2 regions of the Pantoea sp. CFCC18179 genome follow, and region 2 is predicted to be linked to the other one. Evidence: predicted binding sites of a transcription regulator. Region 2 holds the regulator's gene; the other holds the start of a gene.
What was found. The regulator LexA, encoded in region 2, represses DNA repair genes until DNA is damaged. The targets are predictions, from matches to a motif close to TNCTGTATGTACATACAGNA.

Region 1 (13,241 bases), on a different contig from region 2:
TGTGACGGGTGTCCGAAAACGACCGTTTTAGTACATAACATGCGTAATTATTAGAGCCGTTATCTTTAAAATAGAATTTCCACTATATGAGTCTTTTTGAGTACATTTTGAGTACATTTTAAGAAAGTGTTTATTCTCATCATCATTTATGATTAGCTTGACTCACTAAGCGTCATTTCATGATGCTAACCAGTTAAATGAGTTGAGAGGACCTATGGCCAAGATCCAGGTTAGAAATTTCCCTGACGACATTTTCATGCGTATTGAAGCTGCTGCTGCGCGAGCTGAACGTTCTATCGAAGCAGAGTGCCGTCTGGCGCTTAAAGAGAAATACAAACCAGCTCAGGAAGAATCGCTTACTCATCGGCAAAGATGGCGTAAGGATGTCGCAGCAAGGCTTGCGTTTGTGTTTGAAAGATTACGCAGTGACGGGTTCTTTGCATGGAATGAACCTTCAGATGTGGCGCATATCGCGCGGCGTGCTGGAGAGGCCTCACCAGCTCTTTTGTTTGACTGTCTCGATGGTCTGGATGACCTGCCTTTTGATTTAGCGGACCGCTTGTCGCTTAGCTTTGGTTTTAATCAGAGCTGGCTACTGAGCGGAGAGAAAACTCCCTTCCCGGCACATAATATTGGTTCTTCGTACCATGATTTTTTCAGCCAGCCTGAAGAAGGAAAATTTTCATGGGAATTGTATCGCGTTACTGGTGGTCGTCATGAAGGGGAATTAATCTGCCTTAAAAACGACAATAAGAACGGTAATAAAACACTCGGCTACGTTAATGAACACTTTGTTTTGTCTGATGGAATGGGTGGTGGCGGTCGCGGTAATCTGGAATATTTTATCAGATTCATTAAAGAAAACTGGCCTGTACTTTCATCTTATATTACAACATGGGTTTATGAGGCTGCAGATAAAGGAACGGATTTAGGCCAGCATCATCCTGTTTTTTATCAGCGCTTAATGTCTCGCTCCCAGGGTAAATGGCTCATTGATATGTTTGAAGGGCGGCGCCCGGGAGACTGGCTGAAAGAGTTTGACTATGAGCTTAAAGATTTAAAGGGAATACCCTATGGCAAAAAGGATGAGAAAGTAGCCAATTAAAATCGAAGGTAGGCCATTTCTGGTATGGCCTACTATGAAACATACTATATTTAGAGTTCCCTGTATAAACAGATTGATGCAGCTAGGCACAGAAAAATCATTGATATATATAAAGTTTTTATGTCGCACATGAAATAAGGTAAGGAATATAAAGACAGAAAAGTTGCGCAAGCGGCAAACAAATCAGACGTGACTTTCCCTACGCGAACAGCGTTGTTGGTACTTTTTGGTGCAATTATTCTTAATAAAAATGATAAAAATAGAAGAAGCGCAGCAAAGACTGGTAAGGTATCATTGTTTTTGAATGTTATAGTTGCGCAAATTGATGCAGCGAGTGTAAAAATAAAAAATGCAACGTAACCTATTAAGTTTAAGCAACCTTTTTTGGTTTTCTCTTGTTCCTTTTTGAATGCTTCTGGATGATCGCCTGACAACAGCTCAACGTCTTTTAAATAGGCGCCGCCATTATGTTTTAAGTTCACATAAGGCATACCATGAACAATTCTGGCTAGACCAATTGTTTCGTCTTTTTCTTTAATGCTATCTTTGTCCAGTATAACTTCTACCAGTGTTCCACTCTGATTTTTTTCGTTCCATTCCTGTAAAATCTTGTTCTTATGCTCAATTGTGTCTTCTGCCATTTCTCTCTGATTTTCAGAGTGTTTCATATTTGACATTTTTTAATCCTTTAAAATGGTAAGGCTCTAAACAAAGTGAAGGTTATTAAACTTAACTTTCAGGCTAAAGCTAAGGCATTAGCATAGCGATGTCACTCTAAAAAAATTTTTCATCCTGCCGATTTAACTACTGTAGGACTGGGATTTTAGATACAAAACTATATGTTATGAGGCTATCAGTATGTTTTCACAGATGCAGCTGCAGGACGTAGCGAGCGAACAGCTTGACCTTTATATGGACTGGCTACTGCAGGAAGTCGGACGCTGCGAAACAGAAGCAGATACCTGTTCACATGCGGTCGGGAACGAGATTTTTCACAGGATCAAGCAGCGTATGCTGCATCAGGAACTGATGCGGCACCGCAGGGAGCTGCGGCGCGTTCTTGATGAAAAGAAGAGACGGCTTCACTGGTGGTGTCACTGACGCTAGGCAGCTCTCACATGCAAATGGTCACTGATGGCTTCAATATCAGCATCTGTATAGCTTGATGATAGTTCTATAAAGGCTATACCCGCATTGTGGCATGCCTCACGCTTAACCGCGTCACGAACGATGGCGTCGCCTTTAAAGTGGCCACTGCCATGATACTCGACAACGGCTATCGGCTGCCCTGACCAGTCTATGATCACGAAGTCTGCCCGCTTGCTGTTAATCGCCAAGTAAGCCTGCTTGTCATCCGAGCCAAGAATCTCACCGAGCGATACCTGAGAAAACACGCGATAGCCACGGTGTGATGCTGAAAGCAGCTTTTCAAGTCTGCAGAAAACGCCGTACTCACTTTTATTCATCAGCGGGCGTTTATAAAATTCGTTGCCCCTGACCGTAACCAGCTGGCGTTCTGCTACAGACTGCTCCCTGACAACCTCCGGAGCACGGTCATAACTTTCACGCTTCGGTGGCTGATAATCTGTTTTGCGTTTGTATACGCTCCCCTTCCGTTTACGTTTTCCACCTGAAACCAGGTAAGCGATCACAGCGATAGCGATCAAAAACCAGAAAAACATATCCATATATCTTCTCCAAAAAAAACCGAAAGAAACGCACGTATCTTACCGAGATAATAACGCCTGAAAATCCGATTGTACCCCTCCCCTGCCCTGGTTCGAAGAGCAATGCTAATGAATATGCGTGTTCTGTTTGTGTATATCTAAAACACCTTTTAAATACCAAAAATGTACATTTTTGGTATTCAGTAAGTATTGTTTGTTGCACGCTGATAGATGTACTGATAAGGTGCTGAACAGATACTGAAAATGTACATTTTAGGGATGGAGAAAGTATGAATAACGCATCAAATCCATACGCGGGAAAAGTTATAGCGGTAGCAATCAAAAAGGGCGGTACGGGCAAATCGCTTATCAGTCTGAACATAGCGCCCGAGCTTAAGCCTGATACTTTTTATGACACTGACCCTACTCCGGCCGTGACAACGTTCAATGGCTTCCGCGATGAGAATATTCGGTGGAATGTAGTCCGCCTCACTGACGACATGGAAAATGTCGTGGACCGCTTTATCGCCGATGTTCTGGAAGCTAAAGAGAAGGGGCAGACTGTACTGGTTGACTGTGGTGGTTTTGACTCCTCGATCACGCGTGCTGCAGTAGCGCTTGCTGATCTCATTATTTCTCCGCTGAAGGATGACCCATCCGATATTCTGGGCCTTCACGAATTCAGTAAGGTACTGGATGAAATTTCGGCGGAGCTGGGTGAGAAAAAAATCGCTCATGTGGTGATGAATAAGGTCCCGCCAAATCGACGCAATTACAGCGACATCGATAACTACATTGCCCAATTCGACAATCTCGTCCGGATGGAGACGGCTATTCCGATGGATAAAGCTGCACCGCAGCAGTTTGGTCAGGGCATGGGGGTTGTTGAGCATATGACAACACGCTACAGCAATGTAGGTAACGCTATGCGCTCGCTCTTTTTAGATATGCGCAATGCTATAGAAAAGGTATGATTAAGATATTCAATGAGTATTGAAAATGTACTTTTTAAATATGAATGGTGTATCTGATGGCTAATCCTAAATCAGCAATGTTCGAACGTATTTCACAGCTCTCAAAAAACGCACCTTTGCATGAAGCAGGGAGTTCTGCACCAGCTGAACAACAGCCTGTCGCGGCCGAGGCCGTCAGGCCTGCAGAACCAGAGAAGCAGGTTGAAAACGAATCCTCTGGTCCACGCCGGAAAGCAAAAGCTGTGCGCAGAGCTAAAAACGTTCAGATCCCGGAGGACCTTTGGGACGCGTACGACTTACTTAAAGAGCGTAACGTCACATCCCTGCTGATGACGCCTTATATACTTGAGGCGTTTCGCGAGAAGCTTGCACGCGATGGCGCTTTCGATAGCAAATAAGGCAATAAGGAAGCCACTAACTGAGAGGCTTCCTGTTTAATTGAGTGTTTTTTACGTACTTAAAGTGTACATTTTAAATACCTATTTTGTGCTTTAAATGTATTTTTTGGTGCTTGCACTTAAGCTCGTGACTGGCATCAGTCTGAATGCTTACAGAGACGTTCAGGGCCCTGAGAACGCCGGAAAAAGAGCATGTATTAATCAGCTGTTAATCGAGATGTACAGGTTATCTTGGAGCGGCGCTCCGGGAATTTTGATTACCCAGCGCGCAGACATGTTCATATTTCATGTCCGCAGAAAACGGCCCGCGTTCGATAATTGGCAGCAGCGTCTTAACTATGGTGACAAATTGCCATATGGCCGCTATTTCGTCGGGAAAAAACCAGGACCTTTTATTCGCCTGCCTGATAAGTTTCACCAGGCACACTCACATCTGTGAAGCGGATGCGTGGTAAAACTGCCGGCCTTAAGTTGAGTTCTGTCAGGAAGACGGGCACTGGTTTTAAGCGCGCAAAACTAAGCACTGTCAGTTTTATTAGGCAGACATAATCAATGTCTTATTTGTACTTAATATGTACACTTTAAGTACCTTATTTGTACCTTTAACATACTTTTGCAACTGGTAGCTCTTTCCAGTTCGTCGTCCATGCTTTACTCAGCATTTCCCGCTTCATCTTCCAGTCAGGGTCGATACCTTTACCCGCAAAGCCTATGCTGTAGCGCCCGGAGCGGTTCATCGAATCCATAAGACTCATGAGAGCCTCACTGCGGGCGCGCGGCGCCTCATCGTCAAACAGGTTGAGCTGCGCCACGCCGTTCGGCCGCAGCTCACTCAGCATGATGCCGGCTTTCGCATAGCGAAAGCCCGGGCGCCAGATGGTATCCAGCGATTTCACCGCTGCCTCGATGATGTTACGTGTGTCCTGTGTGCCCACGCGCAGTTTCACAAACGCCGTGTTGCCGTAGCCAGGCTGCCCGGTGTCGAAAGGGGAGGTGCGGATAAACACAGAGATGTGGTGGCAGAACTGCCTGTCTTCGCGAAGTTTTTCCGCCACGCGTTCTGCATATGCGCAGACGGATTGTCGCATCGCATCATATTCCGTGATGCGCTCGCCGAAGCTGCGGCTTACAACTATCTGCTGTTTAGGCGGGGGCGCATCTTCCATCGGGATGCAGGATTCGCCGTTAAGCTCGCGTACCGTTCGCTCCAGTACCACACCAAAATTCTTGCGGATGAAAGAAGGGGAGGTGCGTGCCAGGTCAAGCGCCGTTGTCACGCCGAGCAGCTGCAGGCGTTTTTCAAGCCGGGAACCCACGCCCCAGAGTTCACCCACGGGCTGACGGGACAGCAGCTTTTCGGTCCGCCCGGGATTGGCTGGCGTAAGCGCCAGCACCCCGCCAAACTGGGGCCATTCCTTACCGGCCCACTGTGCTGACTTCGCCAGGGTCTTTGTTGGCCCAAGCCCTACGCCGACCGTCAGACCTGTGCAGGTCCTGACGTGCGCCCGGATCATGCGGCCAAAGTCCTCATATGGCATAGCCATTTCCATGCCCGTGCAGTCACAGAACCCTTCATCAACCGAATACACCTCCAGCCGGGGCACCATCTCCTCGATGCAGGACATTACCCGCGTGCTCATTGAATGGTACAAGGCGTAATTACTTGAAAATATATGTATTTTCTCAGGGAAATGCTGATTCTTTATCTTGAACCACGGATCGCCCATTTTCACATATTTTTTGGCTTCCTTGCTGCGCGCGATAACGCAGCCGTCGTTGTTCGACAGGATGGCCACCGGCGCATTTTTCAGGTCGGGCCGGAATACTTTCTCCGCACTGGCGTAAAAGCTGTTCACGTCAATCAGGCCAAACATGTCAGTTCCTTTTGCGAGGGGTATGCACGAAGTGCACCACTACGCCGAAGATCTCAAGCGTGTCCGGGTCCGGAATAATAACGGGATAGGCGGGATTCATAGGCTGCAGAACGGGTCCCATCGGCGTAAGCAAAAGGCGCTTTACCGTGAATTCGCCGTAAAGCTCGGCGATAACCACGTCGTTGTGCTCCGGCGTCAGGGAGCGATCGACAATAAGCAGGTCGCCGTCATACAGGCCAATGTCCTGCATGCTGTTGCCCTGCGCGCGCAGGAAAAAGGTGCTTGCCCTGTGGGCTATAAGATATTCGTTGAGATCGAGCTCCTGCTCCGCATAGTCCTGGCAGGGGGAGGGAAACCCGCAGGGCACACGTTCCAGGAAAAGAGGCCTGAAGCTGGGCGGCGGATTGTCCGCCGGGTGCATCAACTCAAAGGCGTTAAACATAGCAAAAATCCCTGTCAAAGCGCTGTATGTATTTACAGTAGTATTAACTGGCTTAACGCAAGGTGCAAGATGGCAGATGCAGCACTGTCGTACTGGTTATTCGGGACCATTGATTTATATAGAGTTACAGCGAAGCGACAGCGCAATATTTAACCTCTCCCATTCAGGCTTCTGCTGACGCGGCCTGCAGACGTTTATCAACAGCTTTATGCGCCGGATGTGCAGAAAAGATGTGGATAAGGGCCACCTTCGGCTTCCCCTGACGGGGTCGTCAGCCCTACTCAGCTACCCGGCAAAGCCGGCAAGCTTCACCGGACCGCAGGCGTTCCGGGCCTGACGGCTAGGGTCTGATGTCTGTAAAAACAGCGCATTACGTGCTGGCGCTCATCTGAAAACCTGTCAGCAACCTTTTTATCACGGCCCTGATGTGTATGATTAGTGCTCACTTGAAGGACTACATAAACAGGGAGCTTGTTATGAAAACCATTATTTCCTCACACCAGCCCGGTACTGCCTGCCGCTTGCGGCGCACGGGCCTGCACTGACGCATTCAGATAGCGGCATCCTGCCGCAGACAAACACCCTAAAACAGAACCAGACAGCGGGACCTTAAGGGACCTGCAGCCAGCCCGTGGCTGGCGCGAACCGCGACGGCAAGAACTCGCCGCCGCTCTGAGGCGCAACGCCGTTTCGCTGCCGCTCAGCCGCCGTTGCTGCTGCATCGTGCTGTGCTTTTCCGCCGGATTTCACCGGTTTAAGTCCTTTCGCCGGGGCTGAGACAAGCACAGGCGCCGTGGCCGTCCAGGGTGAAGTGAACGCCGGGAAAATTTATTTCCGGCCACTGCGTTAGACCGGAAATAAATGTCCCCGTCGCCCCGGACGTCTGCCGTCACCCGCGCTGGTTTACGCCCTCGCGGCGAAGGATCTCAAACGGGTGAAGTGAATACCGAAGGAAAAAACCAGCCGATTTCCACAAAACGTCAACACCGCGGCTCCCGAAACTCAACGGGTGACGTGGTTAAAACCCAACTGCATGAGGAGAACGAACATGGCTTCACGAGGCGTCAACAAGGTCATCCTGGTCGGCAATCTGGGACAGGACCCGGAGCTGCGCTACATGCCTAACGGCGGCGCGGTCGCAAACATCACGCTGGCCACGTCAGAAACGTGGCGCGATAAGCAGACGGGTGAAAATAAAGAGAACACAGAGTGGCACCGCGTGGTGCTGTTCGGAAAGCTCGCCGAAGTAGCGGGGGAATATCTGCGGAAAGGTTCGCAGGTTTACATCGAGGGCCAGCTGCGCACGCGTAAGTGGCAGGACCAGGGCGGTCAGGATCGCTATACCACAGAAGTGGTGGTGAACGTCGGCGGCACCATGCAGATGCTGGGCGGGCGTGGAGGCAACGCAGGCGCACAGACCGGACAGCAGTTCAGCGGCCAGCAGAGCGGTCAGCCTCAGCAGGCGCCTGCAGCGTCTGGTAACGGTGGTAAAGGGGGCAAGGGCGGCAAGGGCAGTCAGCCGCAGCCGGAACCCCAGGCACCGCCACAGGGTAACTATCCGCCGGCAGATTTTGACGACGACATCCCGTTCTAGCGATTACGCGGCTTCGCTCACGCGAGGCGGCGGCGGTGAAACAGCAGGTAACAAAGCAGGAAGGCGGCCGGAAAGGCCGGAATGGTTGCCCTGGCGGAGCTGTAACTCCGCGCAGGGCATGACAATCAAATTATGAGGAATCCGATATGTCAGCGACTCAGTCTAAAGAAAAAATTCGTAACGGCAAGTCTTCCACGTACTACGGTCGCCATCGCGGTGGCTACCGCAGCTGCTGCGGCAGCGAAATGACACGCGATGAAAGCGTGACACTGCAACGTCTTAAGGCCTTCACGCCGGGCGATTTTGAGGCCTACAGCGCGCGCGGCGAGGAATTTCGCCGGCGGCTGTGCGGGGCCGTGCTGAACGCCCTGCAGCTCAGCAAAGCCTGGCTTACCGACTGCGAATGCCGGGGAGAGTGGGGCGGGGTGTTCCCGGTTCACCTGCGCCTGACGCACCGGAAAAACCCGCTCGTCACGCTCGACATCCTGAGCCCGGGCAGCGAATCTCCGTTCTGGCACGGGCTTATCTGGATAAATCCCGATCACACCGGGCTGTACGTTCTGAACACCGAACAGTTTGCGCCGGAAACCATCGGCCGGCTGCTGACGCGTATTGAGGAGATGGTGTCTGCAGGCATTACGCCAGCGGAAATCGTGGCGGTACTGGGCAGAAAGGGTGCGCTCGCATGAATACAGTCATGATGATGCCGTCAGTGGCGCCACGTTTTCATACGCAGTGGCTGAAGGCCTGCAGGCTGCACAATATAGCTCCATGCCCCGCAGAGGTTTCAGCACCGGCAGGGAAGTCACTCACAAAGAGCAGGGCAGGTGTGCCGGTGCCCATATTGCACAGCCTAGCTGTGATCACCGGACGGCCCGTTCGTACGGCTTCAGAACGAACGCCGCAGGCGATGATGTATCTGGCTGAGGCACAGGAAAAACTCATCTGTGAGGCCGAAACGGCGCTAGCCAGCCAGTCTGTTCGCACATACCGGCAATGGTACTCGTACTGGCGGCGCCGGGGCGTACAGGTGAACGATCTGCTGGACATGACGTGGGTGTGGCGCCAGCGTGCCCTGACGGAATAACCGGAGATAAATACGCCAAGCGGTCAGACCTGTTAATGATTAAGGCCGTAGCGTCGATAGTATCTAGGTCCTTCACCAGGGATAGACATTGATGGCAAATCCGTTTTGACGATGCTTCACGGCGTCGTCTTTTTTTTGATGTAAAAAAGAGCCCACTATTTATAATTCAACGGATTACATCGCAATGATGCCGGGAGTTAGGGGATGTATAGTGAGGCCGTGTTGCTTATGGAGCTCGCAAACGCTAAACAGTTCCTTATCTTTTACTCAAGGTGTAATCTATACACTCCTGACGTTAGCCGGTTATCCGGCCTCTCTGTACTCGTCGTTATTCGACATACCGACGGTTACCGTTCGTCGCGGTGGGCTGCTATACGCTGCTTCTCGCTACTTGAGGTTGCCAAAGGTTTCTTATCGCCTCTTAAGGGGGCGTAGCGTTATTAGTTTGGGCTATGCGCTTGCGCTAAGAATCGTCAGGAATGTATAGAGAGAACGATCTATGTCTAAACAACATAAAATCGGCTTAGTTGAAGTGCTCGGGATTGCTACAGCAGTCCTGGCCTTTATCAACGAGTCGTGGACTTTCGTTGAGAAGGTGTTGAGCCTCTTCAACATAGTCCCTAACTACTTGTTTTTTTATGAATACAGAAAATGAATGGCTTCATAAGTTTGAGATAAAGCCGGGCCGCTGGGTTTATATACCCAATGAGGCTACATTAAAGCAAGGAAAGCTAATACACGCTTATATCAGGTCAAAATGGAGATCCCCTCTCTATATGTTTCACCTGAAAGAAGGTGGTCATGTTGCGGCTGCAAATCATCATGTCCAGAAAAAATACTTTGCATTGATCGACATACAGGATTTTTTTGGCGCCACCAGTCAAAGTCGCATAACAAGAGCGCTAGGCAATTTCATTCCCTATGACAAAGCGAGAAAAATCGCTAAGTTATCAACCGTGAAAAACCAAAACGGCAATGGATTGAAGCATGTGATTCCATATGGCTATCCACAGTCACCAATTCTGGCAAGTTTTTGTTTCCATCAATCCTTTTGTGGGCGTCTTATTAAAAACATCAGTAAATCAGGTAATGTATCTGTAAGTATTTATATGGATGACATCCTTCTTTCAGGTAATGATTTAGGAAGGCTGGAAGAAACTTTTAAAGCTGTCAATGAAGCATTGATTAAGTCAGGTTATACGGTAAACCGGTCTAAAACTCAGCTTCCATCAACAACCGTGAATGTATTTAATTTAGAACTTAGCCAAAATTCATTGCGTATATCAGCTAAAAGGATTGTTGATTTTTTGCAAGCCTATATATCCAGTTCGCACCCGCCTGAAAAAAAAGGTATAGCTTCATACGTTGGTAGTGTTAACAAAGAACAAGCCCGATTATTCAAGTGACACCTTTATTCAGTGAAGTCGTAAAGCCATAAAATGAGAAGTATGCCCCCCTCCGGCTCCCCGGCGCTGCCGGGTCGTCAACCCCACTGCACTAACCGGCAGAGCCGGTAAGCTCCGCCGGACCGCGTGGCGTTCCGGGCCTCCCGGCTAGGGTCTGATGGCTTTAACAGATAACTGCTGCAGCGGGCCTGCGCCCGCGCCTTCACCGCGCCGGCATACGACCGCCGCCGCTTTCATGTCGTCACGCCTGAACGGCGCGCCGGGTGTGCGCATTCCCTCTCTGTAAGGTTGTTCATCTCTCACAGGCTCTCTCGCGAAGGGCCGGGTTTCGCACCGTCATCCGGAAAAAGCAAGGCTGAAGTGTACGGCTTCGCCGGCCCTGCTTTGTCCGATCGCCGTCGCGTGCACGCCCTTTGCCGCGAAAGGTCCCGACGAGAGATGAGTTAACCAACCTAAAGGAGAACCGGAATGCACACACAGAACGTCAACACCGCCGCTCAGGAACCCTCGGAAAGATGGGGTAAAGGACAGGCAGCCTCCGGCATCGAAAAATGCCTGATATTGAGCACCGCGCACATGACTGAGGATGACAGCGGCTTGTTTTACTGGCTCGCCCGTCGTTCAGAGAAAGGGGATGGGGCATGGATGTGGATTCACGATACGGGATATGGACATCTTATCTGTCTCGACGCAGACGGGGGCAGGCTCCGGTGGCTGCGTAATCAGGGCATTTCGGAAAGCCTATGTTACCTGCTGGAGACGGTCTCAAGGCTATCTGGCACGCGCATGTTTCATTTCGACCGCGACGCGGACATTCAGCCGGGCTTTGTAACGTACGACTGGTAAAACACGGCAGTCATGCCGTCAGAAGCACCGGCGCGGCAGCAAACGCGCCGGTTAAAGCAGAAGCGAAGGAGTTAACTGATGCGTTACAGTAAGAAAGTAGAAGCGCAGGCAAAGCGTTTTGCGCAGGCTTACCGCGAGGGCAGACCTGCCAGCATGCCGGCGATGCGGTTCAGTGACTGGCCATGCTTTATGGCTACGGTCAGAAAATTACAGGGAAGTCAGGTATGAAAGGGATGAGTAATGCATTTCCGGTATCGCAGGATGAAATCGTGCGTGTGCTGGGCCAGTGCTGTCACATAACGCTGAACACGGGCGCAGAGGCGTTTTACATTAACGGGCAGTTCATTACTGACGCTTACCCTGGCGAAGGTGCACCCTGGTTGCTGAATCTCGCGCGCAGCATTGCAGCGGCCTCTGGCCATACGCTGCGCTGCTATGTGGTGTCAGAGCCTGATGACGAAGAGTGGGCATGGAATGATGTGGTCGATGAGCTGGCGATACGCGCCAGCGTGGATGCTGCACCGCTCTTTACGCCCGCCTGTCCGGAAGTTCCCAGAGGGCTGATAGCCAGGCTACTGAGCTTTCGTCCGTAAGTCATAAACACAGGCAGGGTCCCTCCTGCCTAATCCTGCTTTCGTTCTGATCCGCATTAATACGTTGCCGACATCACATAAAACCCAGGCGGCCCTGCGGGCCGGGTAAAGACGGTGCTGACGCACCGTCTCTTTCCCTTCGCCTGCGCTTTCTCTCTCCGGGACGCTGTCTCGCGGTCTTCTCTCTCTGCTTCCTGCTGCTGTTTATCCCTTTTCTGTGCTGCAGCTGCTTCTCCGTTTTTCTGTCCATGAAGGTCAACGGCATAAACAGCCTGATGGCCCCCTCCGGCTCCCCGGCGTTGCCGGGTCGTCAGCCCCACTGCGCTAACCGGCTGCGCCGGTAAGCTCCGCCGAATCCCTGCGGGGTTCGGGCCTGCCGGCTAGGGTCTGATGGCAACGGCCAGGTCAACCCCTGCAGCGGGCTCTCGCCCGCGCGTTCACTGGCCACAAAAGACGTGGCCGCTGAGGACCGGCCCGGCACCGTGGCGTGCCGTTCCGGGGCCGTGCCCTGTTCATCCTTCCGCGTTGTGTTCTGTTTCCCTGAGCCCCTTCGCCGTGCAGAAACCTGGCACCCGGGCGTCTTCACGCAAGGGTCGCGCAGCTAAACGGCTGCACCCGGTCCCTGCGGGCTGCGGCTTTGCCGTTTCCCCCTGCGTTCAGCCTGATGCCCGCGCGCCTGTTCTGCCCTCACGGCGAGGAACTCAGAGAAACATCACTTAAACCACACGGGAGACACAACATGTCACAGCAGAACGTCAACACCACGGCTTCAGAATCTAAAGAATCATCTCTTTTTAACTGCGAAAACTACCGCGCAACGTATTCGCCGGATGACAACAAGCTGCGCCTGTATTCGCTGCACCGTCTTGATGAGGAAACGTATAAGCGTGTGAAGGATGCGGGCTTTAAGTATGCGCCGCGTCAGGGGCTTTTTGTTGCGCCAATGTGGACGCCCGATCGCGAAGACCTGCTGATCGAGCTGGCCGGCGAAATTGAGGATGAAGATCAGTCGCTCTTTGACCGCCAGGAGGAGCGCGCGGAGCGCTTTGAAGAGTACAGCGAAAAGCGCGCCGTTGAGTCAGATCAGGCGCTGGCCGCAGTAGACAGCCTGGCTTCGGCCATTCCCTTCGGCCAGCCGATTCTGGTCGGACACCATAGCGAGCGCCGCGCCCGCAAGCACGCGCAGAAGATTGAAAACGGCATGCGCCGCGCGGTCAATCTGTTTGAAACCTCGGAATACTGGGAGCGCCGGGCA
Region 2 (16,413 bases):
GAGCTGACCATCTTGCTGAGAAATCAGCCCCTGACGTGCCATTTCTGTGCACAAGGCATTGAGCAGCGCAGGAAGTTCTTCGTCTTTCCAGCGCAGGAACAGTTCACTCTTCAGCATCGGATACACCAGGCTCACCTGACGCAGCAGTTCTGCTTCGCTGATTTCACGATGTTGTTGCACTACAGCGGCAATCAGCGACGGCATCACCAGCATGTGGTGAATGTTGTTGCGATAGTAGGTCATCAGCACCGCCTGCTCACGCGGCAGAATGATGATGTCACCAATGCTGTCTTGCTCAGTTTCGAACTTGTTCATGCCCATGGCGTGATTTAGCAGGGCTTCGGCGCTCATATCGGGCACCGTTGCTTCTGGCGAATACGGCACGTTACGCAGCAACTGGGTGTAGCACTCAAGTTGCTCAATCAGCTGTTCGCGCGTCAGTGAACGCTGGCGTGACGCTAATAGCGCAGTCACACACAGGTTCATGGCGTTGGCCGCACCGGCTTCATTGATGCGTACCATCAGCTTCGCCGCAATGTCATTCACTGCGGGCGTCATCCAGGCGGGACGCTGCGGTTCAATCGGATCAATCGCATCACGCCATTCCGGCACGTTTTTGTTCAGGTAGTTCATCAATGGCAGCGGTTCGCCAAAGTTGACGTAACCCTGGCCGAGATTACGCAGCTTGCGCAAGCCGCGTACCATTTGCAGGAAGTTCTCTTTCTCTTTCGCCGCGCCACGTAACTCTTTGGCGTAGGTACCCACTTCCATCACATGCTCATAACCGATGTAGATCGGCACGAAAGTGATGGGGCGGCTGCCGCCACGCAACATCGCTTGCAGCGTCATTGATAACGTACCGGTTTTCGGATCGAGTAAACGGCCGGTACGCGAACGTCCACCTTCCACGAAATATTCAACCGAGTAACCACGGCTAAACAACTCGCCCAGATATTCACGGAATACGGTGGAGTAGAGTTTGTTGCCTTTAAAGGTACGACGAATAAAGAACGCACCCAAACGGCGGAAAATCGGGCCCGCTGGCCAGAAATTCAGGTTGATACCGGCAGCAATGTGCGGCGGCACCAAACCCTGGTGATAAAGGACATATGAGAGCAGCAGATAGTCCATGTGACTGCGGTGGCAGGGCACATAAACGATCTCATGGCCATCCTGCGCCAGCTGACGGACGCGCTCGCCGCCATGCACATTGATACCTTGATATAAGCGGCTCCACAGCCAACCCATTACGCGATCGGTGATTTTAATCGCTTCATAGGAAAAGTTGGCCGCGACTTCTTCCATCATTTCGATGGCGTGTTGCTGGGCTTTCTCATGCGAAATCTTTTTACTGCGCGCTTCATCTTCTACTGCCTTTTCAATCGCTTTGGATTGAAGCAGCTTGTTGAAGAGATCCTGACGCGCCGGCAAGCTCGGCCCAACCGCCGCCAAACGTTGGCGTGCGAAGTGAATCCGCGCTACGCGTGCCAGTTTCTGTGCAATCGACTTATCGGTGCCGTGCTCGGTGGCCATTTGGCGCAGCGAAACGGTTTGTGAGAAGCGCACAAAGCTGTCGCGACCATGCCACAGAATGGCGAAGAACTTCTGCACGCCATTCAGCACGCGCAAGTGTGGCGCGGCTTCGCCCAACGTCTCACGTCCCGGCGCACGACCAAACATCACCGCGACCGGCAACATCTGCACATCAAGCTGCGGGTTGCTGCGGTGCAGATCGAGGTAGTCGTGGAAGAGCTTTACCGATTCCGGATTTGCCACGAAATAAGGAATAACGCGCGGGCCATCGTGAATAAACACGTGGCGGGGAAGTAAGGTGCCATCGATCTCTAGCGGTGCCAGCGGATCGGGCAGATCATGTTTCAAACATTGCGCCCGCAATGTCAGCAAGTCAGCCTTTGAATCATAAGGCAAAACATACATCACCGGACGTGTCGGATCGATCCCGTGTTCAGAGACAGGATCGGTCGGAATGACCTTACTTTTTACCAAAATAGAGAGTGGTAAATTCAATAATTTGTAATAGAGTTTACGCCAACCTGACATAGACAACTTAAAGCCTCTTGTTAGCAAAGCGCGGCAAGCATACCAGAAAGCGCAGCGAAGATCTGTGGCTCTGCCGCCTCACACTGCCACACATTGACGTCAAAATAGATCAAGGGTTCCACGTACATGGCAAATAATGTCACCGGTATTGTAAGAATAGTGAAAGCAGCCGGTTATTCCTGGCAAGGATTGCGCGCTGCCTGGCAGCATGAAGCCGCGTTTCGCCAGGAAGCGGTTGCGGCGCTAATGGCGATTGTTATCGCATGCTGGTTGGATGTGGATGCCATCACCCGCGTGCTGTTGATTGGCTCTGTGATGCTGGTGGTCATTGTCGAAGTCCTTAATAGTGCCATCGAATCCGTGGTTGATCGCATCGGCCAGGAGCAGCATCCGCTAGCGGGGCGCGCCAAAGATATGGGGTCGGCTGCGGTACTGCTGACTATCTTACTGGCTCTGTTTGTTTGGATCGCCTTGCTCTGGTCGCATTTGAGATAAAGATTCCAGATTCCTCAACCCGCTGATTTTTCCCTCTGTTATGGTTTTCATTCCGCCAATACCTGTATATACTCACAGCGACTGTATAAACAACCAGGGGGCGGGATGAAAGCGTTAACTGCACGGCAGCAACAGGTCTATGACCTGATTCGCGACCATATTAACCAGACGGGCATGCCGCCAACGCGTGCGGAAATTGCTGCGCAACTGGGTTTTCGCTCGCCCAATGCTGCTGAAGAGCATCTGAAAGCGCTGGCGCGTAAAGGCGTAATTGAAATCGTTTCCGGCGCATCGCGCGGGATTCGTTTGCTAATGGAAGAAGAACCGAGCGAAGGGCTGCCGCTGATTGGCCGTGTTGCTGCGGGTGAACCACTGTTGGCACAAGAACATATCGAAGCGCACTATCAAGTAGATGCCAACCTTTTCAAACCGAGCGCGGATTTTCTGCTGCGCGTTAGCGGTATGTCGATGAAAGACATCGGCATTATGGATGGCGATCTATTAGCAGTGCACAAAACGCAGGAAGTGCGTAACGGCCAGGTTGTGGTGGCGCGCATTGATGATGAAGTCACGGTGAAACGCTGGAAAAAGCAGGGCGCGATTGTGCATTTGCTGCCAGAAAACAACGATTTCCAACCGATTGTCGTTGATACTCGCGAGCAACTGCTGACCATTGAAGGTTTGGCGGTTGGCATCGTGCGTAACGGCGAGTGGCTCTGATTTATTTCTGCTTTTCCCCAACTGCGGCGGCGAAACATTCGCTGGCCGCAGTCTGCTATTCTACTTTTCTAAAACTTCTTCTGCGGCACAGTCCGGCGTCATCACGCTGATCACCGCATAAAACGGAATGGGCTGATGCGGCTGTTTTCCTCTTCAGATAAAACACTCTGGCGGCTAGCGCTGCCGATGATCCTCTCTAATATCACCGTTCCATTATTGGGCGTGGTGGATACCGCAGTGATTGGTCATCTCGACAGCCCAATCTATTTGGGCGGCGTCGCGGTGGGCACGACAGCAACCAGTTTTATCTTTATGTTGCTGCTATTCCTGCGTATGAGCACCACCGGGCTTACCGCTCAAGCTTTTGGCGCCAATGATAAAACTGCACTGGCGCGCGCGTTAACCCAGCCGCTGCTGATCGCGTTGGTGTTTGGCATGCTGTTTATGCTGTTAAGAACGCCAGCGAGTAATTTGGCCGCCGCATTGATGGGCGGTAGTGCCGCAGTGCAGCAACAGGCGCAAATATTTATTGAGATTCGCTGGCTCAGCGCGCCCGCCACGCTAGCCAATTTAGTGATTCTCGGCTGGTTGCTCGGCGTGCAGTATGCGCGCGCGCCGATGGTGCTGCTGATTATCGGTAATCTGGTCAACATCCTGCTCGATCTGCTGTTCGTGCTTAAGCTGCATTGGGGCGTGGCCGGTGCGGCGGCAGCAACTGCAACGGCGGAATATGTCACGCTTGCCGTTGGTTTGTGGATGGTGGCGCGAGTACTCAAGATGCGCGGTATTCACTTTTCATTATTAAAAAGCAGCTGGCGCGGCGATGCGGCGCGCTTGTTCCGTCTTAATCGCGACATCATGTTGCGTTCCCTCATGCTGCAAATCTGTTTCGCTTCGTTGACGTTACTTGGCGCGCGTATTGGCCCGGATGTGGTGGCGGTCAATGCGGTGTTGCTGATGTTCCTGACTTTCACGGCCTATGCGTTAGATGGCTTTGCTTACGCGGTCGAAGCCTGTTCCGGCGAAGCGGTTGGCGCCAAGGATCGCAGTAAGTTACTGCTAATCTGGCATGCAGCCTGTCGTCAGGCGTGTTTTGTCGCGCTAATGTTTGCGGTGATTTATGCCTGCACCGGACCGCAGATCGTCGCCATGCTGACTTCCCTTGAAGCGCTGCGTGAAATGGCTGATCGCTACCTCATCTGGCAGGTGATTTTGCCGCTGGTTGGCGTGTGGTGTTATCTGCTGGATGGCATGTTTATCGGTGCCACGCGTGGACGTGAAATGCGTAACAGCATGGTGATGGCGGCGATCGGTTATGGCATTACGCTTTTGACATTGCCGTGGCTGGGCAATCACGGCTTGTGGCTGGCCGTTACGGTGTTTCTTGCTTTGCGCGGGTTAACGCTGTGGCTGGTCTGGCGCGGCCATTGGCGGCATGACAGCTGGTTTAATGCTTGATAAGCGAAGCGTAACCTACAGATTAATCTGTATTTCCCAGCAAACTGCGCAGCGCCTACTATAATTATCTCAAACGGCGCAAATGAGTAGCGCGTTGTGTGGGTATTTCCTTCTTTATCTAGGGGATTACCCGTCTCACTCAGGATGACGTGGAGGATTATATGAACAAAGACGAAGCGAGCGGCAACTGGAAGCAGTTTAAAGGGAAATTTAAAGAGAAGTGGGGAAAACTCACTGATGACGATCTGACCGTGATTGAAGGTAAGCGCGATCAGCTGGTCGGCAAAATTCAGGAACGCTACGGCTACGCGAAAGATGAAGCCGAGAAAGAAGTGAAGGATTGGGAAACCACCAATAAAGATTACCGCTGGTAATTCCCGATTAGGAAGATGCTCCTACCCACCGATCATTTAGCGTAGTGATCGGTAAGGCACACGGAAGTGCCACCCTATTTTCTGGCCCGTTTTTTCCCTTCCACCTGATGGTCATGCTCGCAGCTTTCATGATGGGTACAAGCCGCGACTTCCGCGCAGTTCTCACACAAACCATGTGCTTCAATCACCGTATGCCGCAAAGAAAACCCTGCCTGATCGGCCAAACCCGCAATGGTTTTTTCCACGCCGTGAGCATGTTTTTCCGTTACTGCCGCGCAACCATCGCACACCAGCATCACCGAAGTGTGTGCCGGTTCATCGAAATGATGGCAAACCACATAGCTGTTGTTTGACTCAACGCGATGAATAAAGCCCTGTTCCAGCAAAAAATCCAGCGCTCGATAAATGGTCGGCGGTTTAGCCTGTGGCTCACTGACGCGCAGTTGATCCAGCAAATCGTAAGCGCTTATTGAACCATTTTGCTCCGCCATTAAACGCAGCACTTCTGCGCGTTGAGTGGTGAGGCGCACGCCGCGGTCAAGGCAAAGTGATTCAGCCTGAGTAAGAAGTTGTTCGGGCGTGAGGTTTGACATAAGCATTCTCCAGGTTGCAGGTGATGTTATTTTATCACACAAATTTTTACCCTGCTGTGATTGCTTTTTATCCCTAAAACGCCTCAGAAAATTCCCACCAATCAACAAATTACCTGAATCATTTCCCCGGTTATTTTTTTGCAGCATTTTTGCTGTACCAATCGTAGCTGGCAGGCGCGACAACGGTTGAGGGCTTTTGCTTTGCAACTCACCGGGTTAGCGACTATGGTTCAAAAGGTCTTAAGTAATTTCTGGCATCAATTTACTCACTGTTAATTTTTCTGCATAAAAACACAGCAGAATGGTGCGTGTGCGTCCAATTCTGCGAATAGCAGTGCTATTTCCTTTTAATTCACGGCAATGAAGCGTTAGCCGAGGTTCAGAATAGCGGCTAACTAAACTGTTCCGTCGGTGAGAGGCTCAGCGACATTTCAAAGGTGATGGCAGGCTCATGGTGAAGACATTATTCAGGCACAAAAAAGTTGCTTATCTTGTTGGTTTGAATGCGGTATTTCTTTCTACTTCGGCTCTGGCAGCAGGCACATGGTACGACGCACGCAATGATGCGATGGGCGGCACTGGCGTGGCGTCTTCCACATGGAGTTCAGCGGTGCTGGCTAACCCAGCATTGATGACCAAAGCGCAGCCTGAAGACAACGTCAGCATCATTTTCCCTTCAGCGGGCGCACAGGTTACTGACAAAGACAAATTAATCGACCGTGTCGATGACATCACTGATACCGTCGATCGTTATCAGAAAGTGATTGATGGCCTGACATTTGCCGATTACCTCAATGGCTACCCGCAACTGAAAGCGGCCGCTGGCGATATGGCGAATCAGCTCAGCGATTTACGTGGCAACAAAGCCGATGGCACTGCGGGTGTGGCGCTGGCGGTTACCGTTCCTAATGAAACCCTGCCGTTTGCCTTCATTACCAAGGCGTATGGCACGGCGCACGTGCGCGCCAACGTGGCGGACAGCGATATTGCTTACCTGCGCGGCGTAGCTAATGGCAGCATCATTCCGCGTCCCGGTGATGAAGATAATCTGCGCTCCAGCGCCAACGGGTTGGCGGCGTTAATCACCGACTATGGCGTTGCCGTCGCCCATGAGTTCTCGATTGCAGGTCATCCGGTTTCACTGGGCGTAACGCCAAAGGTGCAAAAAACTTGGCTATATAATTACACCGCCAGTATCTACAACTACGACAAGAACGATATCAACGACAGTCGCTATCGCAGCAGTGATACCGGTTTTAACGTCGATGCCGGCCTTGCCACTGATTTCGGTGACCACTGGACGTTAGGCGTGACCGGACAGAACCTGGTTTCGCGTGATATCGACACCAAAGAGGTCAATGGTTACAGCGATACCTACCAAATCCGACCGCTGGTCACCACCGGACTTTCATGGAATAACGGACCCTTTACCGTGGCCGGTGATGTCGATTTGACCCAAACCAAGCGCTTTAAATCGCAAGAAAGCAGCCAATATGCAGGCGTCGGTGCCGAGTACCGCGTGCTGGAATGGTTGGCGCTGCGTGCGGGTTATCGCGCCGATATGAAATCGAACGATACCAATGTGTTCACCGCCGGTTTGGGCGTGTCGCCATTCCACAATACGGTGCATCTGGATCTGGCTGGTTCGGTGGGCGAGGACAATACTGTCGGTGCCATGTTGCAGCTTGGATTTAACTTCTAACTGATAGATTTCACATCACGGTTACATCGAGCCTGATTTCTCGTGAACAGGCTCACATAAAACAGGTCGCAATCGGCGACCTGTTTTTTTTCACCTGCGGGAAATTGTGATCGTAATCAATCAGCGCAACTGGGCCAGATTGAGCTGGGAAAGCAACCAGGTTTTAAAGCTGTCGAGCGCAAAATGGCGATGTTGATGGCGCGGAAACACCAGATAGTGGCCGATGTAATGAATCTCTTGCGTGGTATTGATCAGCGGACACACTAAACGCCCACTGGCCAATTCGCGTTCGGCCAGCAATTTGGATTCCAGCACCACGCCCAGCCCATCGACGGCGGCGGCGATTGCCATAAAGCTGCGGTCAAAGCGCAAACCATAATGGCGCGGCGGGGTGAGGTTATTAGCCTCAAACCAACCTTTCCATTGATAAAGCTGCACATCACATTGAATCAATGGCTGATGATAAAGATCCTCTGGCTGCTTGATCTGCGCGGCCAGCGCTGGCGAACACAGCGGCGTTAACTCTTCCACCGCCAGCGGAATTTTTTCATAAGGCGATGGACGCGGCTCGCCATAAACAATATCCAAATCAAAGTCATCTTGCTCGAAGCGCGCGTATTCGGTGCTAGCCGACAGACGCAAATCAATGTGCGGATGCGCCTGAATAAAGCTGCCCAGCCGCGGCAGCAGCCATTGATGAGCGAAACTCGGCGCGGTATGCAAGCGCAACGGGCGGGACTCATCGGCGGTTACTAGCGCTAAGCCGCGCTGCATCTCATCAAAGCCGCGCTGAATGTGCTCCAGCAACACCACGCCTTCTTTGGTGAGGATGATTTCGCGCGTGCTGCGCTGAAACAAACGCGTCTCTAGCGTCTCTTCCAACTTGCGGATGGCATGACTGATGGCACTGGGCGAGAGATCGAGTTCTTTCGCCGCGCTGGCAAACGCGCCAGTACGACCAGCCGCTTCAAACGCACGCAGTAGTGAAAGCGGGGCTTTTCTCAATAACGACATTCGTGAATCCCATTCAACAGTAGATGCATTTTTTGCTTTTGTCGGTCGGCGCTGTGGCTGCGTAATCTGTTCTCAAGGGGCAAAGCGAGCGTGAGCAGCCGATTTAACAGGTGAATAGCATGCACATTTCTCCGTGATAGATCTGCCCGCTACTCGCCACTTTTGCAAGATTTCACATTTCTCAGGAACACTTATGACGACTCTCGCAGAACCTGAAGTGACCACTTTGCAACGTTTGCAGCAGCACGCTTATCACATCCGTCGCTACGCGTTGCAAATGGGCGAAGTTCAAGGGCAAGGCTACATCGGTCAGGCGTTGGGATTGGCCGATATGCTGGCGGTGGCGTGGTGCCACGCGATGAATATCCGCCCGGAAGATGCGGAATGGGAAGGTCGCGATCGCTTCCTGCTGTCGCACGGTCATTACGCTATCGCACTGTACGCGGCGCTGATTGAAGCGGGCATAATCCCTGAAGAAGAATTGGAAACCTATGGTTCTGACGACAGCCGTTTGCCAATGTCCGGCATGGCAACCTACACGCCTGGCATGGAGATCTCTGGCGGCTCGCTCGGCCAGGGATTGACGATTGGTGTCGGCATGGCGCTGGCGCTGCGCCACAAAGGCAATCCGGCGTTTGTGTATAACTCAATGTCGGATGGCGAGTTAGATGAAGGTGCCACCTGGGAAGCGGCGATGGGCGCGGCGCATCATCAGCTGTCGAACCTGATCGTGTTAGTGGATATCAACCAGCAGCAGGCCGACGGTCCTTCCAGCAGCGTGATGGGTTTTGAACCGCTGGCGGATAAGTGGCAGGCGTTTGGCTGGCACGTACAACGCGTGAATGGCAACGACATCGCCGCAGTACAGCAGGCGTTTGACCGTGCGCGTGCGCTGCAAGAGCCGAAACCGCGGGTGATCCTGCTGGATACCTTGATGGGCAAAGGCGTGCCGTTCCTTGAAGCACGAGAAAAGAACCACTTTATTCGGGTTGATGCCGATGAATGGCAGCAGGCCATCGCCATCCTCGATCAGGCTCAGGAGGCCGCACAATGAGCAGCATCACCGCAGAGAAAAAACCGCGCTTGACCACTTCGGCGATGATTGCCTCGATCGCCAGCGAAGGACAGAAAACCGTCTCCGCGCCGTTTGGTCATGCACTGGTGAAAGCCGCGGCCACGCGACCGAATATTGTTGGCCTGACTGCCGATCTGTCGAAATACACCGATCTGCACATTTTTGCCCAAGCTCATCCTGAACGTCATTTTCAGATGGGCATGGCTGAACAGCTACTGATGGGCGCTGCGGGCGGCATGGCGAAAGAGGGCATGACGCCGTTTGCCACCACCTATGCGGTGTTCGCCACACGTCGCGCCTATGACTTTATCCATCAGGTAATTGCCGAAGAGCAGCTCAACGTGAAGATTTGCGCTGCGCTGCCGGGTTTAACCACCGGTTACGGGCCGAGCCATCAAGCCACGGAAGATATTGCGCTGATGCGCGGCATTCCTGGCCTGACGATTGTTGATCCGTGCGATGCGCTGGATACCGAACAAGCGGTGGCGGCGATTGCCGATCATCAAGGCCCGGTTTATATGCGTCTGCTGCGCGGCAAAGTACCGCTGGTTCTGGACGAATACGATTACCAATTCGAATTGGGCAAAGCCAAAATGCTGCGCGATGGCCGCGATGTCTTGCTGATCGCCAGCGGGATTATGACCATGCGCGCGCTGGAAACGGCCAAGGCGTTGGCGCAGGACAACGTGGATGTGGCGGTGCTGCATGTGCCGACCATCAAGCCGCTGGATACGGCAACCATCATCGCGCAGTGCCAGCGCGCCGGACGTTTGGTGGTGGTGATGGAGAACCACAGCGTGGTCGGCGGTTTAGGTGAAGCGATTGCCACCAGCTTGCTGCACGCGCAGGTGATGCCGGTGTTCAAGCATATCGGCCTGCCAGATAAATTCCTTGATGCCGGTGCGTTGCCAACCTTGCACGACCGTTACGGGATTTCCACTGATGCCGTGGTCAGCGCGATTCGCGTCTGGCTGGCGTAAATGCGTAAGGAGAAAAGCATGAAAGTTATCTTCGTCGGCACCGGGGCGATTGGCGTACCGATGGCATGCCAGATTCAGCAGGCCGGACATGCGGTTTTGGGGGTGGATGTGTTCGAGGCGTCGCGCCAACGTGCGCAGGCGCAGGGCATTGAAGCGGTCAGCAGCATCACGCAAGCACCAGAAGCGGATGTGGTGGTGGTGATGGTTGCCACGCCGCAGCAGTTGCAGGCGCTGGTGGCTGAAGCCTTGCCGCAGGTGGCGGGGCAACATTGGGTGATTATGTCCACCGTTGGCCCGCAAGCGGTGCGGGAAGCAGCCGTTCAGCTGATCGCGGCAGGAGCAAAAGTGGTCGATGCGCCAGTGACGGGCGGCACCGCGCGCGCCAGCACCGGGGAATTAGTGATTTTTGCATCAGGTGAAGCCTCAGCGATCGCCACCGTTGATCCGATATTGAACGCCATGGGATCGGTGTCGATCGTCGGCAGTGAGATCGGCGAAGGTCAGGGGATCAAAGTGATCAACCAGCACCTTTGCTCGGTGCACATCGTGGCGGCCGCCGAGGCGCTAAGTCTGGCGACATCGTTAGGGCTGGATCCGGCGCAGGTGCTGAAGCTGGTGGAACGCGGTGCGGCGGGTTCGTGGATGTTGTCGGATCGTGGCCCACGCATGTTGGAGGGCACCGATGTGGCGGTTTCCAGCGCCATCAATATTTTTGTGAAAGACAGCGGGTTAGTGGCAGAGGCGGCGATCGCCTGTCACGCAGAGGTTCCGCTCTTACAGGTCGCTCATGCTCGTTATCTGGCGGCAGTAGAAGCCGGATTGGGGCAACGTGATGACAGCAGAGTGATTGAAACCTGGCAAAACCCTACACGTTAACCAGTCAGTCACGCTGCCCGAAAAAATATCATAATACCGGGGTAAGACATGAACACGACTTCTGTACCTGCAAACACCCGCGAAAACGCGGCCAAAGTCTCCTTCGCATCGATGATTGGATCGGCAGTCGAGAGCTACGATTTCTTCATCTACGGCACGGCGGCTGCGGCCTATTTTGGCCCGATTTTTTTCCATACCAAAGAGCCGATCATCGGCATTCTCGCGGCCTTTGCCACCCTGGCGGTGGGCTTCCTGATGCGTCCGCTGGGCGGTTATCTGGCCGGACACTTTGGCGATCGTTATGGCCGCAAAACCGTGCTGTTCTGGTCGCTGCTGGCGATGGGCGGCGCGACGGTGCTGATCGGCGCGTTACCCACCTATGAACAAGCCGGTATTCTGGCACCGATCTTGTTGATCTTACTCCGGATGATCCAGGGGATCGGATTCGGCGCGGAATGGGGTGGCGCGGTGCTAATGGCCTTTGAGCATGCGCCGGCCAAAAAGCGCGGCTTCTTTGGTGCTGTACCACAATTGGGGATTCCGCTCGGCCTGCTGCTAGCAAACGGCTCTTTCCTGCTCTCTGCCGCCTTGTTTGAAGGTGATTGGGTGTGGCGCATGCCGTTCCTGATCTCCTTTGTGATGGTGGCGATCGGCATCTTTATTCGTCTGCAAGTGGCGGAATCACCGGAGTTTGAAAAAGCCAAAGCCGACAATCAGATCGTCAAACAACCGGCGCTGGAAGTGATTCGCCGCGATTGGCGCACCATCGTCAAGATTATGGGCTTACGTCTGGCGGAAACCGGCGGTTACTACATCACCACCAGTTTTATGCTGTCGTATGTGGTGCTGGCGAAAATTACCGATACCCATCATGTGCTGTGGGGCACGCTGATCGGTTCGGCGCTCGGTTTGGGCAGCCACTTGTTGTACGGCGCGCTGAGTGACAAATACGGTCGTCGCCCGATTTTCCTGATTGGCGCCATCTTCACTATCTTGTTCGGTATCCCGATGTTTATGCTGATCAATACCGGCGCGGTCACTATGGTGATTGTGGCGGTAGCGATGTCGCTGCTGTTCAGCCATGACCCAATCTTTGCGGTGGAATCGAGCTGGTTCTCCGAGCAGTTCCCGGCCAATGTGCGCTCATCAGGGATTTCACTGGGCTACAACGGCGCATCGGTAGTGGCGGGTTTGCTGCCGTTCATTGCCACCGGCGTTTACAGCGTGGTCGGTTGGATTGGACCGGCGGTGATGTTCTCGCTGCTGGGAGTGATTTCCACTTGGGTGGCGCTGCATACGCGAGAAACCGCCCCGGCGCGCGTAGGTGAGCCTGCTCGCCAGCCTGCTTCTGCTGCAAAAGCACGTACGGTGTAGTGCTAATAACGGGCGGCTGTGTCGCCCGTTATTGCTGTGCTATCATTGCGCAGTTTCTCATCACTCACTTACTGCGGATTTATTGCGTTTCATGACCGATACCTTCTCCTCGCAACGTTTTTCTATTGCCCCAATGCTCGACTGGACCGACCGCCACTGTCGTTATTTCCACCGCAAATTAAGCGGCGATACGCTGCTTTACACCGAAATGGTGACCACTGGCGCGATCATTCACGGCAAAGGTGATTATCTGGCTTATAGCGAGGACGAACATCCGCTGGCGCTGCAATTGGGCGGAAGCGATCCGGCGGCGCTGGCGCAATGTGCCAAGCTCGCTGAAGAGCGCGGCTACGACGAGATTAACCTCAACGTGGGTTGCCCATCCGATCGTGTGCAGAATGGCCGTTTTGGCGCTTGCCTGATGGCGGATGCGCAGCTGGTGGCGGATTGTATTAAAGCGATGCGCGATGTGGTGAGCATTCCGGTCACGGTGAAAACCCGCATCGGCATTGATGAGCAGGACAGTTATGAATTCCTGTGTGATTTTATCGGTACCGTGGCGCAACAGGGCGGCTGCGACACCTTTATCATTCATGCGCGTAAAGCCTGGCTTTCTGGTCTGAGTCCAAAAGAAAACCGCGAAATTCCGCCGCTCGATTATCCGCGCGTGTATCAACTGAAGCGTGATTTCCCGGCGCTGACCATGGCGATCAACGGCGGCATTAAGACGCTGGAAGAAGCGAAGCAGCATTTGCAGCATATGGATGGCGTGATGATGGGGCGCGAAGCCTACCAAAATCCGGGCATTCTGGCGCAGGTGGATCGTGAACTGTTTGGCCGCGATACGCCGCTGGCGGATCCGGTAGCGGTGGTGCGCTCCATGTATCCTTACATCGAAGCGGAGTTATCGCAGGGAACCTATCTTGGCCACGTTACGCGCCATATGTTGGGCCTGTTCCAGGGGATTCCGGGCGCACGCCAATGGCGTCGTCATTTGAGTGAAAATGCCCATAAACCGGGGGCTGATGTACGCGTGTTAGAAGCAGCGCTGGCGCTGGTGGCGGATAAGATCCCGCAGGAAGCCTAAGTTGGCGTGAATACCAAGGTCACCATAAATGGCGACCCTACATAGTATTGAGAGCAGTTTTAGTAGGGTGCGCATTTATGCGCACCTGGAAATCATTGGAATAACGTTATTTCCTCGCCACATGTTGGTTTTTTTCACCACCCTGCAATTCTGCATTTTCTCCCTCATTCAACAATTTCAATCAGTTAGCATCTCCACGGAGTTGGCACGCATCTTGTAATGCTCCTGCTGTACCCATATCGGAAATTCTGGAGAACCTTCGTGGAAATACTCTTTGTTCTCGGCTTCTTTCTCATGCTGCTGGTGACCGGCGTTTCATTGCTTGGTGTCATCGCGGCCTTGATTGTTGCTACCGCTTTAATGTTCTTTGGCGGATTGCTGGCAATTGTTATTAAATTGTTGCCGTGGCTGATCTTGGCGCTGGTGGCGGCGTGGCTGTATCGTGCATTTTCCACCCCATCGGGCGAAGCAAAATTGAACCGTCTGAAAAGAAAAATCAGTGACTTAGAACGTAATGGTTGGCGCTAATTGCGGTGAAGATCACAGACCAGGAAATTGCTTAGTACGAATCCGCAATTAAACATATTTTTTACTTATGTTTTCTGCCAGGATGATTGGCGTTGTTTCAACACGAATTCATCGCCGCTGTCCCTACACCAGCGCGAACTATAAAAAAGAAAGAAAAAGGGGCTTCCTACGGGAAGCCCCGTTTGCATTTAGCGATCAGGGAATCAGCAAGCTCGAACCTTGCGTGGCCCGGCTTTCCAGCACTTGATGCGCGCGCACCGCATCGCTCAAGGCAAATTTCTGCTGATCCGGAACATTCACTTGAATGGCACGGCTGGCAATCAGCGAGAACAGCTCATTGCTGGCGGCATCCAGTTCTTCGCGATTGGTGATGTAACCAAACAGCGAAGGGCGCGTAACGAACAGCGAGCCTTTCTTGTTGAGAATGCCCAAGTCCACGCCCGTTACTGGCCCGGAAGCATTGCCAAAACTCACCATCAAACCGTGGCGACGCAAGCTGTCGAGCGACGGTTCCCAAGTGTCTTTGCCCACTGAGTCATACACCACCGCGACTTTCTCACCGTTGGTCAACTCGCTGACGCGCTTGGCGATATCCTCTTCGCGATAATTGATGGTTGCCCATGCTCCGGCATCTTTGGCGATTTTGGCTTTTTCAGCAGAGCCGACGGTGCCGATCAGATGCGCGCCCAACGCTTTTGCCCATTGGCAAGCGATCAAACCGACGCCGCCCGCCGCAGCGTGGAACAGGAAGATTTCATCGGCTTTGACTTTGTAAGTCTGACGCAGCAAATACTGCACAGTCAGCCCTTTCAGGAAGGACGCGGCACCCTGCTCGAAGCTGATGCTTTCCGGCAGAATCACCAATCTGTCTTCTGCCACATTGTGCAGTTCGCTGTACGCGCCCAGTGCCGCCTGGCAATAGACCACGCGATCGCCAACTTTAAAACGCGTTACACCCGATCCGACACGTTTCACCACGCCCGCGGCTTCGGTGCCGACGCCCGAAGGGAAGCTGGCTTGCGGATACAAGCCGCTGCGCACGTAAGTATCAATGTAGTTAATGCCAATGGCCTTATTTTCCACCTGCACTTCGTGTGCAGCGGGATCGGCCAGCTCGAAATCGACCCATTGCAAAACTTCCGGGCCGCCGTGTTGGTTGAATTGAATCCGCTTTGCCATTCTGACTCCTGTGATTGTTCATCCTGGGACGGTATACTTGCGCGTCCCTTTCACGATCGGTAATGCATTCACTATGGCAGGAAATAAACCCACCAACAAATCGAACGAACCCCGCGATCGGCAGCTGGAAGGCGTGAAAATGCCGCCGCATTCCATAGAAGCGGAGCAGTCGGTGCTCGGTGGGTTGATGCTGGATAACCAGCGCTGGGACAACGTCTCTGAGCGCGTGGTCGCCAATGATTTCTTCAACCGCTCGCACCGCATGATCTTCAGCGAAATGCAGCGTTTGCTGGAAGCTGGCCAGCCGATCGACCTGATTACGCTCTCTGAATCACTGGAAACGCTCGGTGAACTGGAGATGGCAGGCGGCTTTGCTTATCTCGCTGAATTAGCCAAAAACACGCCAAGTGCGGCGAACATCGGCGCTTATGCCGATATCGTGCGTGAACGTGCCGTGGTACGTGAGATGATCTCGGTGGCGAATCAGATCGCCGATGCGGGTTACGATCCGCAAGGTCGTAGCAGCGAAGATCTGCTCGATTTCGCCGAATCCAACGTATTTAAAATCGCCGAGCAGCGTGCCAATAAAGATCAGGGCCCGCAGAACATCGAGCAGATTTTGGAAGCGACGGTCTCGCGCATTGAGTCGCTGGTTTCCACGCCGCACGATGGCGTGACCGGCGTCGATACCGGCTATCAGGATCTCAACAAGAAAACTGCCGGTTTGCAGGGCTCAGATCTGATTATCGTTGCGGCGCGTCCTTCAATGGGTAAAACCACCTTCGCCATGAATCTGTGCGAAAACGCCGCGATGCTGCAAGACAAACCGGTGCTGATTTTTAGCCTTGAAATGCCCAGCGAGCAATTGATGATGCGTATGCTGGCGTCGCTGTCGCG

Region 1: a site for LexA is predicted at 6,481-6,500, ahead of umuD (translesion error-prone DNA polymerase V autoproteolytic subunit). Genes of this name have one in related genera too.

The regions. Positions count from the first base shown of each region.
Region 1 covers NZ_JBNBPM010000024.1:10,810-24,050, forward strand. Annotated here, with positions in the region: gene ACPUC7_RS23615 (FitA-like ribbon-helix-helix domain-containing protein) at 215-1,105, shown strand; gene ACPUC7_RS23620 (hypothetical protein) at 1,156-1,782, opposite strand; gene ACPUC7_RS23625 (hypothetical protein) at 1,964-2,206, shown strand; gene ACPUC7_RS23630 (DUF2726 domain-containing protein) at 2,209-2,793, opposite strand; gene ACPUC7_RS23635 (ParA family protein) at 3,063-3,746, shown strand; gene ACPUC7_RS23640 (molecular chaperone) at 3,803-4,144, shown strand; gene umuC (translesion error-prone DNA polymerase V subunit UmuC) at 4,747-6,018, opposite strand; gene umuD (translesion error-prone DNA polymerase V autoproteolytic subunit) at 6,020-6,460, opposite strand; gene ACPUC7_RS23655 (single-stranded DNA-binding protein) at 7,509-8,054, shown strand; gene ACPUC7_RS23660 (conjugation system SOS inhibitor PsiB family protein) at 8,201-8,743, shown strand; gene ACPUC7_RS23665 (reverse transcriptase domain-containing protein) at 9,780-10,547, shown strand; gene ACPUC7_RS23670 (DUF5983 family protein) at 11,016-11,393, shown strand; gene ACPUC7_RS23675 (hypothetical protein) at 11,627-11,986, shown strand; gene ACPUC7_RS23680 (DUF3560 domain-containing protein) at 12,726-13,241, shown strand, end outside.
Region 2 covers NZ_JBNBPM010000004.1:77,796-94,208, forward strand. Annotated here, with positions in the region: gene plsB (glycerol-3-phosphate 1-O-acyltransferase PlsB) at 1-2,061, opposite strand, end outside; gene ACPUC7_RS09925 (diacylglycerol kinase) at 2,188-2,556, shown strand; gene lexA (transcriptional repressor LexA) at 2,662-3,276, shown strand; gene dinF (MATE family efflux transporter DinF) at 3,412-4,734, shown strand; gene ACPUC7_RS09940 (CsbD family protein) at 4,896-5,108, shown strand; gene zur (zinc uptake transcriptional repressor Zur) at 5,183-5,701, opposite strand; gene ACPUC7_RS09950 (conjugal transfer protein TraF) at 6,153-7,403, shown strand; gene ACPUC7_RS09955 (LysR substrate-binding domain-containing protein) at 7,524-8,417, opposite strand; gene ACPUC7_RS09960 (transketolase) at 8,611-9,471, shown strand; gene ACPUC7_RS09965 (transketolase family protein) at 9,468-10,472, shown strand; gene ACPUC7_RS09970 (NAD(P)-dependent oxidoreductase) at 10,491-11,348, shown strand; gene ACPUC7_RS09975 (MFS transporter) at 11,397-12,722, shown strand; gene dusA (tRNA dihydrouridine(20/20a) synthase DusA) at 12,814-13,809, shown strand; gene pspG (envelope stress response protein PspG) at 14,029-14,337, shown strand; gene ACPUC7_RS09990 (quinone oxidoreductase) at 14,533-15,516, opposite strand; gene dnaB (replicative DNA helicase) at 15,590-16,413, shown strand, end outside.